3 regions of the Paenibacillus sp. IHB B 3415 genome follow, and region 2 is predicted to be linked to each of the others. Evidence: predicted binding sites of a transcription regulator. Region 2 holds the regulator's gene; each other region holds the start of a gene.
What was found. Region 2 encodes LexA, which represses DNA repair genes until DNA is damaged. Its sites were predicted from a motif close to CGAACATATGTTCG; they were not measured.

Region 1 (3,279 bases), on a different contig from region 2:
GCTTCCTCCGGCGCAAGCTCAAAGGTGGTGTAGGATATGCCATAGCCGAATTCATACTGAACCATATCCGGACAGAAGGTCTCGAAATAACGGTATCCTACATAGATATCTTCCTCATACAAGTTCTTGAACTCATTGCCGTAGTTGCTTGTGGACGGGTAATCCTCAATGGAATACGCGATCGTATCCGTCAGCTTGCCGCTTGGCGTCACCTCTCCGGCCAGTACATCAGCAATCGCATTGCCGCCTTCCATACCGCCATGCCAGGAATAGATCACAGCAGAGATAGGATGTACATATCCGGCATCGTTAACCCAGCTCATATCCATAATATTGGAGACATTAAGCACAACAACAGTCTGTTCAAAATGAGCCGTAACCTGCGTAAGCATAGCCTTCTCATCTTCCGTCAACCGGTAGCTTCCCGGTGCATCGGCATTGTCCTGATCCTCACCGGCGGTACGTCCAATCACCACAACGGCCTTGCCCGACTGGCTTCTTGCTTTCTTCACCAGCTCATCCGTAAGCGGCATTTCCTTCTGGTTCCACGGCTCAGCCGCCCATACTTTTCCGCCGTCGTCAAACGGGTTAAGTCCGATCCATTCCTCATACACTGCTGCCAGATCTTCATTGACGCTAATGTTCTTCTTGCTGCGCAGACCGTCGAGCAGGTTAGTCGTATATGCAACATGAACACTTCCGCCTGATCCTGTACCGCTGCGGTAGTAATTCACTTGTATTCTGCCAAAAATGGCAACGCTCTCGCCGTTTCCAAGCGGAAGCACCTGCCCCTCATTCTTAAGCAACACCGTGCCCTCTGCGGCCACTACCCGGCTAAATTCTGCAAAACCCTCTAACGGCACTCCGATATTCTGTGTACTCAATTGGTTTCCTCCTGTTTGTTCGTTTCCCAACGTGTATTGATTCTATAGATAGCGCCCTCCCTTACGGGATTCCCGTTATCTTGAACCTTTGTTGTCATCTATATAGCATATCCTTCTAAGAATAAAAGCTACAGCCCTAATATACAAGCTCTGCAGCTTAAAAAGCAAAACCGGGCAGCCGCATTCCCTTCGCCCGGAACCCCTCTTAAATAAAAAAGACACCTGTGCGGGTGTCTTCAAATGTTCTCGCATATGATTCGTTTCACCCGGGGAATTTACGGACCTTCTATTTATTTGCGGCGGCGGCTCTTCATCATACGGTTATACATTACAAGAGCGGCAACAACCATACCAAGCATGGCAACGCTGCTTGCCGATTCCTGCGACATCCCAAACATAAGACAAATACTTGAAACCAAGGTTCTCGTAAGCAACGCAACCGCAATCAGCATGATTGGCCGCCAAATGTTGTATCCTCTCATTCCCAGCAACACTCCTAACCCAATTTTCAGAAACAGTATAGTTCTAAATGCTATGAACCATTAAAAACTATTATAGCATAATAAGGAATGCGCATACATTCTGCACGGTAACCGGCACTTAGTGAAGCCCTTTGACAAGAACATACGTTCGGTATATACTTCCTCTATGAGGGGGGTTGTGATCGTGGATGTTATGGAGAAACTTGAGATTCTAACCGCTTCAGCCAAATATGATGTAGCCTGCACTTCAAGCGGTTCAGACCGTAAAGGCCAGGCCGGAAGTTTGGGCAGTACCGCTGCAATGGGCATCTGCCACAGCTTCGCGGCGGACGGACGCTGCATTTCGCTGCTGAAGGTGCTTATGACCAATGCCTGTGTATATGATTGTGCATATTGCATTAACCGCAAATCTAATCCCGTCCGCCGGGCGGCTTTTACACCCGAAGAGATCGCGGACCTTACCATGCAATTCTACCGCCGCAACTACATAGAAGGACTATTCCTCAGCTCAGGGATTATGCGCAATCCGGATTATACAACCGAGCAGCTGATAGCGGCACTGGAGCTGCTGCAGAATGTGTATCATTTCAACGGCTATATTCATGTAAAAGCGATTCCCGGAGCTGACGACGCCCTGCTGTCCAGACTCGGACTGCTCGCTGACCGTATGAGCGTCAATATCGAGCTGCCCTCGCAGGAGAGTCTCGGGATACTCGCTCCTGATAAGAGCAAGATTTCCATCCTGAAGCCGATGGCGCTGATCAAAGACCGGATTACGGAGAACAGCTCCGATATTGTTAAATACAATCACGCTCCACGCTTCGCTCCCGCCGGCCAGAGCACGCAGATGATTGTGGGCGCCTCGCCCGATACGGATTACCAAATTCTGAATCTAACGGAGGGCTTGTACCGGAAGTACGCATTGAAGCGCGTGTTTTTCTCTGCCTATACCCCGGTGATCGAGGATTCGCTGCTGCCCTCTTTGGACACCAAACCGCCGCTGCTGCGGGAGCACCGGCTCTATCAGGCTGATTGGCTGCTGCGCTTCTACGGCTTTCAGGCAAGCGAATTATTGGATGAAGCAGTACCCAACTTCAATCCGCTGCTTGATCCGAAATGCAGCTGGGCCGTTAACCACCGGGAGCAGTTCCCGGTTGAGATCAACCGCGCACCGTATGAAATGCTGCTGCGTGTACCCGGTATCGGCGTAAGGAGCGCACAGCGGATAGTCAAGGCAAGACGGGCAGGAACACTGGATTTCCAGGCACTCAAGAAACTGGGTGTCGTGCTCAAGCGTGCCCAATTCTTCATCACCTGCAAGGGCAAACCGCTGGAAGGGCTGAAAGTCAGTGAACATACCCTGCTTCGTTCACTGATGTCCGGCCAACAGCTGGCCCCTTTCCAGCCCCCGCAATACGAGCAGATGACGCTGTTCGAGGACCATAACCTGGCTGCCTTGCCGGCAGCAGAAGGATGGGCCGGGTTCAAGAAAGGAGCGGAAGCCTGATGTTCAAGCCGTCCGCTCTGGCTTATACCTATGATGGCAGCTTCGAGGGCCTGCTGTGCTGTGTATTTGAGAGCTATACCTGGAAGGAGATTCCGCTTGCTGTGCATTCAGAAGGTCAGGAGCAGGGCCTGCTGCTGGAATCGAAGTGGATCGAAACCGACCATGCCAAAGCGGAGAGAGTACTGAAGTCTATCCCGCTCCGGATCAGCCCTGAAGCCGAGGAACTGGTCCGTCTGGGGTTCTGGTCATGTACGCCGGAGAAGGAAATGCTGCTGCTGAACTTCCTGTATCTCGGCTTCAAGCATGGCCGCAAGGTAATGAACATGCTTGCCGATGACACGGTCAATGCCCTAATGAAGGCCGTTCAGCAGCTTCGGCGGGAAGGTCATCTGTATCTGGGATTTGT
Region 2 (3,279 bases):
CAACAGAATCCCCTGCAGACTCAGAGGCGTAGCGGAATGCTTCTTCCACACTTCGATCATCCCATAGCAGTGTATCGTCAAGGTCAAATAGTACGGCGGTAATCGGCATTTCGTTCTCCCACTCCCTATGCTGGTCTATCTTACTATTCGTGCACTACTTCAATGTTGTTGTTCTTGCCGAATTGTTCCAGGCGTGCAGCCATAGCGGCGGTGTCATACCGGTTAATCAGCTTGGAGAAAATCCACTGCTTGCGCTTGCCTTTATACTTAATGGTAACTACACTGCGCGACAAGGTAATCTTCTCAATTTCAGCTGCTGGCAAAAAGCGTTCACGGTTGTATTTAATAGTAGACAGACGGGCGCGTTCCACCTTAAGGAACGGACGGCGGAAGAATAACAGCGCGGCAAGCAGGAAGTACAGTACTACCCCCAGCCAGTTGGCCAGTATTCCGCTTCCTTTCGCTTCATCAATGGAACCGACTACCCAGAACATAATGCCAAGCAGCAGTAACACGACAGGGAATACAATATTCCGGCCTTTGAAAATATCGACGCTCTTTGCAGCAGCTTTAGAGCTCGCCCCATAGATCGTCTCTTTTCCCTGCTTCTTTCTTTGCTGATTGATTTGCTTGGTGTTGCGTTGAACCATTCTTTCCCAAGAACGGGCCATGTTAGTTCCCCCTAGTCATCCTGTATTATCTATGAAAAGGCCGCAGACTAAGCTTTACGTCCGTTGTTGCCTTCTTCATGCTCCGGATTATCCACAATCTCAATGGTATCAAGCTGGGCCCGGAAATTGCTGCGGATATTGCCCAGATAAATCTCGCGTAGTTTGGCACGTTCTGCCATTTCTTCCTCATTCAGGCCGCCATTCTTATGTTTGCGTGCCAATTCATTGATGCGTGCGACCAATTCGTCAATATTCAATACTTTCCCCTCCCCTATAAATTCATTCTAACTTTGCCATGAGAAAAAGAGCTTGTCAAGGTCTACCCCCTGAAAGCTCTCTTAGTCAAACACCAGTATGCTTCTTTCGGTTAATATACCGGCACGGTCAGTATATCTCCTGCCTTAATTCCACTGTCCTTCAGACCATTTGATTTCTTGATCCCTTCTATATATACAGCAGTCCTCATGTCATCCGGTTTATTCTTGAGGGCAATGCTCCATAAGGTGTCTCCGCGTTCAACTACGATCCGTTTCACAGGCTTCATTAAAGAGACAGAACCAGCGAACACATTACCGACTACTGTAAATCCGGAAATCGTGAGTAATAATATTAAAGAAATCTTGATGAAGCTGACCTGGCGGAATATTGAGGTAAGTACAGACAGCAGGCGAAGGGTCTTGTCTCTGAAATGTGCCAATGGATTATGGGGTAATGGATTACCGGGAGCGGACACCTTGATATCCTCATTGTAGATACTATTGTAGGTACTGTATTTTAACATAAATATCGTCCTCCAAACACTTGTTCTCACTTTCGAAAATAATATAACACGAACATGTGTTTTGATCAATAGTTTTTTCGAACAACTGTTCCCTTTATTTTTCAGGCTATAATTCTCACAATTTAGAACTTATGTTTGTACGAACGGCAGTTCTATGTTATAATTTTCCCAAACATAGTATATGGGGTTGATTCCGATGTCAAAGATTTCGAGTCGCCAGCTGGCGATCCTGGAATTTATACGTAACGAAGTCCGCAGCAAGGGTTATCCTCCGTCCGTTCGGGAAATTGGCGAAGCTGTTGGCCTGGCCTCCAGTTCTACAGTGCACGGTCATCTGGACCGGCTTGAGAAGAAAGGCCTGATCCGGCGCGATCCTACGAAGCCGCGTGCAATTGAACTGCTCGGCCAGGAAGATTCAGAGAATGTACATCAATTCGTCCAGACGGTTACCCGTATCCCTGTAATTGGTAAGGTTACTGCTGGTGTTCCTATTACTGCTACAGAGAATATTGAGGATTACTTCCCGCTTCCTACTCATTACGTAGGGGATAACAAGGTATTCATGCTTTCTGTACTCGGCGACAGCATGGTTGATGCCGGTATTATGAACGGAGATTATGTTATTGTCCGCCAACAGCAAACCGCTGACAATGGTGACATCGTTGTTGCGATGACCGAAGAAGATGAAGCAACCGTTAAGACCTTTTACAAAGAACGTGATCATATCCGGCTGCAGCCGGAGAACCCGGCTTACGAGCCTCTCCGCCTTAACCGCGTTACTATTTTGGGCAGAGTCATTGGATTATTCCGCGATATCCATTAATCTTTCTCCTCCATAATCAGGCTGCTCCGCATCACGCGAAGCAGCCTTTTTCCTTTTTAGATCCTGTTACGCTTGCCAAAAATGCCAAAAAACCGACATAGGAACATTTGTTCCCATGTCGGTTTTTTGGCATTTTTTACTCCGAACCGCTTTAGCTATCCGCACATATCCTGTTACAAAGGAGTGCTGATCCCATGCCCCCTTTTTCCTTTTTAGATCCTGTTACGCTTGCCAAAAATGCCAAAAAACCGACATAGGAACATTTGTTCCCATGTCGGTTTTTTGGCATTTTTTACTCCGAACCGCTTTAGCTATCCGCACATATCCTGTTACAAAGGAGTGCTGATCCCATGCCCAACTATCGAATTATTGTCGACCTTTCACAGCGCATGCTTTATCTGCTTGATAATGACACCGTAACCAGAGGATTTCCTGTCGGCATTGGCCGGATGCTGACCGTCTCGCCGGTAGGCGAGTACACGATCATTAACAAGCAACCCAACCCGGGCGGACCGTTCGGAGCCTTCTGGATGGGCCTGTCCAAGCCGCATTATGGAATTCACGGAACGAATGACCCTTCCTCCATTGGCCACATGGTCTCCCACGGCTGTATCCGCATGTATAACCAGGACGTGGTCGCGTTGGCTGCCATCATTCCCATTGGCACCCGTGTAACCATCAGGGAGTAGCCGCAAACATGCAGCCGCCTATAAATTCCTATAGTTGAACACAAGAACCCCTTTGACGAGTTTTCGCCAAAGGGGTTCTTCACAGCATTATTGCATAGTTTGCTCATAACCAAGCTCGTCCAGAATACTTTCAGCGAGACTCCACTGTTCCGCAGGTGAGTCTTTGCTTTTTTTGGCGTAGACCAATGCACTCTTGGTAACTTTCTCGATCAGCCTGCGTCCCTGCTCTTTCGTGATGGACACTTCCATCCCGGAGCGGCCCACCACCTCAGACAGACAGAAGAACGCAATCCGCATCGCGTAATTGTCTCTGCT
Region 3 (3,279 bases), on a different contig from region 2:
CCTCATGATCGTCTCGTTCTTGTGCATGGTGCCTGTCGTCTGGTTCATCATGGTATTGCCCCGGCCGTTCATCATTTGTGTACTCCGGCCATCCATGTCCCCCATGTTGCCCATAGTGCCCATTCGGGTATCCGATGTTGTGCTGTTGGTAACGGGTGCTGTTCCGCCCATTCCTGTCGTGCCAGCCGCAGCAGATGTGTAACCGGCTCCGAGCAGACTCATGGATAATACTGTGCCGCATGCAAGGCTTGTAATCAGCTTGTTCAAGATGGTATGCCTCCTCTGTAGTTGTGGTTTATCGCTGATAATTTCCCCACACGGCACATCATCTATGCAACGCAGATTATTCCTTTATGATGTTCACGGTCTTGCTGAGCGCATCATAGGTCACTTTGGCTCCAAGCGCTTCGCCAATGGCCCGTACCGGAGCATATGTGGTGACGCTGTCCAGCACGCCGGTCGTGAGCTTCTGTCCGTTCAATGTGATATTTACTTTAACCTCGGTATTCACCTCTGGGTCACCTCCGTTAATCCGGCTTAATGCGTCCTTCACCTGCTGAACGGTGGGGTGCTTACCCGCCCGAAGCTCAGCAGTGGTTAGTCCGAAGGTCATCTGCAGATGAGAGTAGTCCTTGAAGGAACTCCAGTCTCCGCCCCACTCGAAACCGAGCTTCTTCGCCTCCTGTGCAACCTCCTGCCAGTCCGCTACCTTATCCCCGTCTCCGTCACGCTTCATATCCCAGGATACGCTTTTACCATCCGGCAGCAGCAGTGCGAAATCAATTGCCAGCCCGTAATTGTGATAGCTGTTCCCGCCCTTGGCATTGGTTACAATAGCGCCTTTCTTCGTTCTTCCCTGCGCGTATAGCGCATTCTGCTCGGCAATGGTGCGCATTCCCTGGGTAATGAGGATCGGAATCCCTCTGGCATAACTCCGCCGGATGAGCTCTGTAGCACCCGCCAGCAGCACCGGATGCAGATTGCCCAGCCACCCTGCCGATTTACTCTTCACTTGATCCAAAGTCAGCATATACTCACCCCCTGGTATAGTAAATGCCCGCTTGTACAATGTTGCATGTACACTTTCACCCCTGCATCCGCCCAAGTTTGCCAGGCTCCCAGAAGCATACGAAATAAGCCCCCAGGCAATCCTGAGGGCCTTAATAATGCTTGATCCAGCTTAGCGTAAACAGGAGCCAACAAGGATGAATTGCTGCACCACAGGCCACACTAACATGGAGTACCGTTAATCCTTAATCCCGCATGGAAAGGTGGACAACCATGGATATTCACAGTGACAGCTATAAGGTGGCCGCGCTTAGCGATCAGGAGGATGTTGTCGAAGTGATCCGCGAGGCCGAGTCGGCCATCGCCCGGATGACCGGGAATCCCGGAGTTACGCTGATTGCTTATGAAAAGACGGAAACCGCCGGAAGAAATTAACCGTTCCGTCCGCTCCGGCCAGCTTCGCCTGCACCCTCAGACGATATAGGCGTCCGCAATATCATCCACGTTCAGCCACTTCCATTCCTCCGCCCACTGCAGCTTGAATTCGCGCGAGTGGGTGTGAATGGAGGTCACAAATCCGCTAAGCAGCTTGTGCTCAAGAGGGTCAAACAACACTATCGTTACCCGTACATGACTCCGCAGCGACAAAGCCAGCGTATGCTCAATCTCCTCCAGCTTGTGTTCATCCGGAACCGGCCTGACGCTCTGCCACGTCTCCCGTTCACCTCTACTGATTACGCGCATCTGCTCCGGCAGAACTGTCCGGTTGCTGTCCCACAGGTTATTGCCCTCCAGCTTTTTGCCCATTGCCGCTCCCCCAATCTATGGTCTATATACAAACCGCAATACGTTGTCCGCTCATGTACCGAACGTATGTTTGTATTATATCCGTGATCCGGCTTTTTAAGCAAGCAGAAATATATGTAAGCAGCAAGAACTGGGAGGAGACATACCGGACTCGCCGGCACAGCAAAATAACCCCACAGCAGTGGGGCTAGTTTGAATTCATTCTGGTAATTACTCAGGTACTATACGGGGATGAATACTTTCTAATTGGCTGTGTTTCCTGCCGTGCTCTCTGTCGTTGCAGCTCCCGTATCAGTCTTCGCAGCGGCGCCCGCCTCTGACGGGTTCACAATTAGACCTTTTGTGCTCTCTTCCGGCTCAATCAGTCCTGCGGCCGCTCTGGCTTCATTCAGCTTGGAGATGCCGTACAGCATCGCTACATCCGCCTGCTGGTTCATTGCATTGAATTCCTCGGCAGTTACATCGGGAGAAACCGCGCTTTTGGAGGCCTGCTCTTTAATGGAGTACGCACTTTTAAAAGCAATAATAGAATCTCTGAGCAGCGTCTGGATAGTGTCCGGCAGGCTCTTGGAAATCTTCACTTCACTCACCTGATTGGCGATATCGGAGGCTGTATCCTGGAACTCGTCCACGGCCTTCTGCAGCTCCTTGTCAGTCGCATCTCCGGTTGAATAAGAAGTTAAGGTGGTGTTGAAGTTTTCCAGCGAGGATTTACCCATTTCATCGAATTTTGACATTTCATTGTAAAAGCTCTGAACTGTATCCTGCACTACTTCCTGCGAAGCAGGTTCTGCGCTGTCATTGCTGCAGGCACTTAGGACTACAACCATCATAAGTAATCCTGCAAATAAAAATCGTCTCATATTTATATCCCTCCACTTAACAGAATAATATCGAATTTTGTTAAGTGCAAATGAAATTAATGTAAAATCGGTCTGGATGAAACATTTTCCTGAGATAAAGCGTATTCACAGAAAGAAACGCAAGAAGAACCCGGTAGTGACTGGGAATTCTTGTTATACTATAATCAAATTATCCGTTATACGAGAGGAAGATATCTTATGCCTTATTGCACAGCCTGTGGTGCGGAATATAAGCAAGGTGCCAAATTCTGCGGAGAATGCGGAGCAGGTACAGAGGATAATAACGCTCCGGCAGCAGCACGCCGTCCGGCGGCAGGCCGGGTCTCCGGAACAAGCACAGAAACCGAGCTGTGGCAGGGTAAGCCTGCGGGCATATCCGACCGGCTCAAGGGGCTTATTGGACTCAATACCACCAGATACACAATTACAACCCAGCGGATTATGGTGAAGAGCGGACTGATCGGCAAGGATGTCGAAGAAATCGAGCTGCTGCGGGTCAATGATTTTTCCGTCACGCAGTCGATTCCCGACCGTATATTAGGCATTGGAACGCTTACGATCCTCTCGGATGACGCCTCGTCGCCGCAGCTTCCTTTCCGCA

Region 1: the regulator LexA is predicted to act here: its motif matches at 1,504-1,517, upstream of QW71_RS09920 (putative DNA modification/repair radical SAM protein).
Region 3: the regulator LexA is predicted to act here: its motif matches at 1,875-1,888, upstream of QW71_RS23165 (YolD-like family protein).

The regions. Positions count from the first base shown of each region.
Region 1 covers NZ_JUEI01000018.1:74,630-77,908, reverse strand. The annotation lists gene QW71_RS09930 (glycoside hydrolase family 3 C-terminal domain-containing protein) at 1-884, opposite strand, end outside; gene QW71_RS09925 (hypothetical protein) at 1,175-1,366, opposite strand; gene QW71_RS09920 (putative DNA modification/repair radical SAM protein) at 1,560-2,873, shown strand; gene QW71_RS09915 (TIGR03915 family putative DNA repair protein) at 2,873-3,279, shown strand, end outside.
Region 2 covers NZ_JUEI01000026.1:156,557-159,835, forward strand. The annotation lists gene QW71_RS14410 (HAD family hydrolase) at 1-109, opposite strand, end outside; gene QW71_RS14415 (hypothetical protein) at 144-671, opposite strand; gene QW71_RS14420 (DUF896 domain-containing protein) at 719-928, opposite strand; gene QW71_RS14425 (LysM peptidoglycan-binding domain-containing protein) at 1,039-1,452, opposite strand; gene lexA (transcriptional repressor LexA) at 1,649-2,275, shown strand; gene QW71_RS14435 (L,D-transpeptidase) at 2,626-2,964, shown strand; gene QW71_RS14440 (hypothetical protein) at 3,052-3,279, opposite strand, start outside.
Region 3 covers NZ_JUEI01000056.1:125,198-128,476, reverse strand. The annotation lists gene QW71_RS41455 (WGxxGxxG family protein) at 1-267, opposite strand, end outside; gene QW71_RS23170 (M15 family metallopeptidase) at 344-1,030, opposite strand; gene QW71_RS41020 (hypothetical protein) at 1,282-1,443, shown strand; gene QW71_RS23165 (YolD-like family protein) at 1,480-1,815, opposite strand; gene QW71_RS23160 (hypothetical protein) at 2,058-2,678, opposite strand; gene QW71_RS23155 (zinc ribbon domain-containing protein) at 2,877-3,279, shown strand, end outside.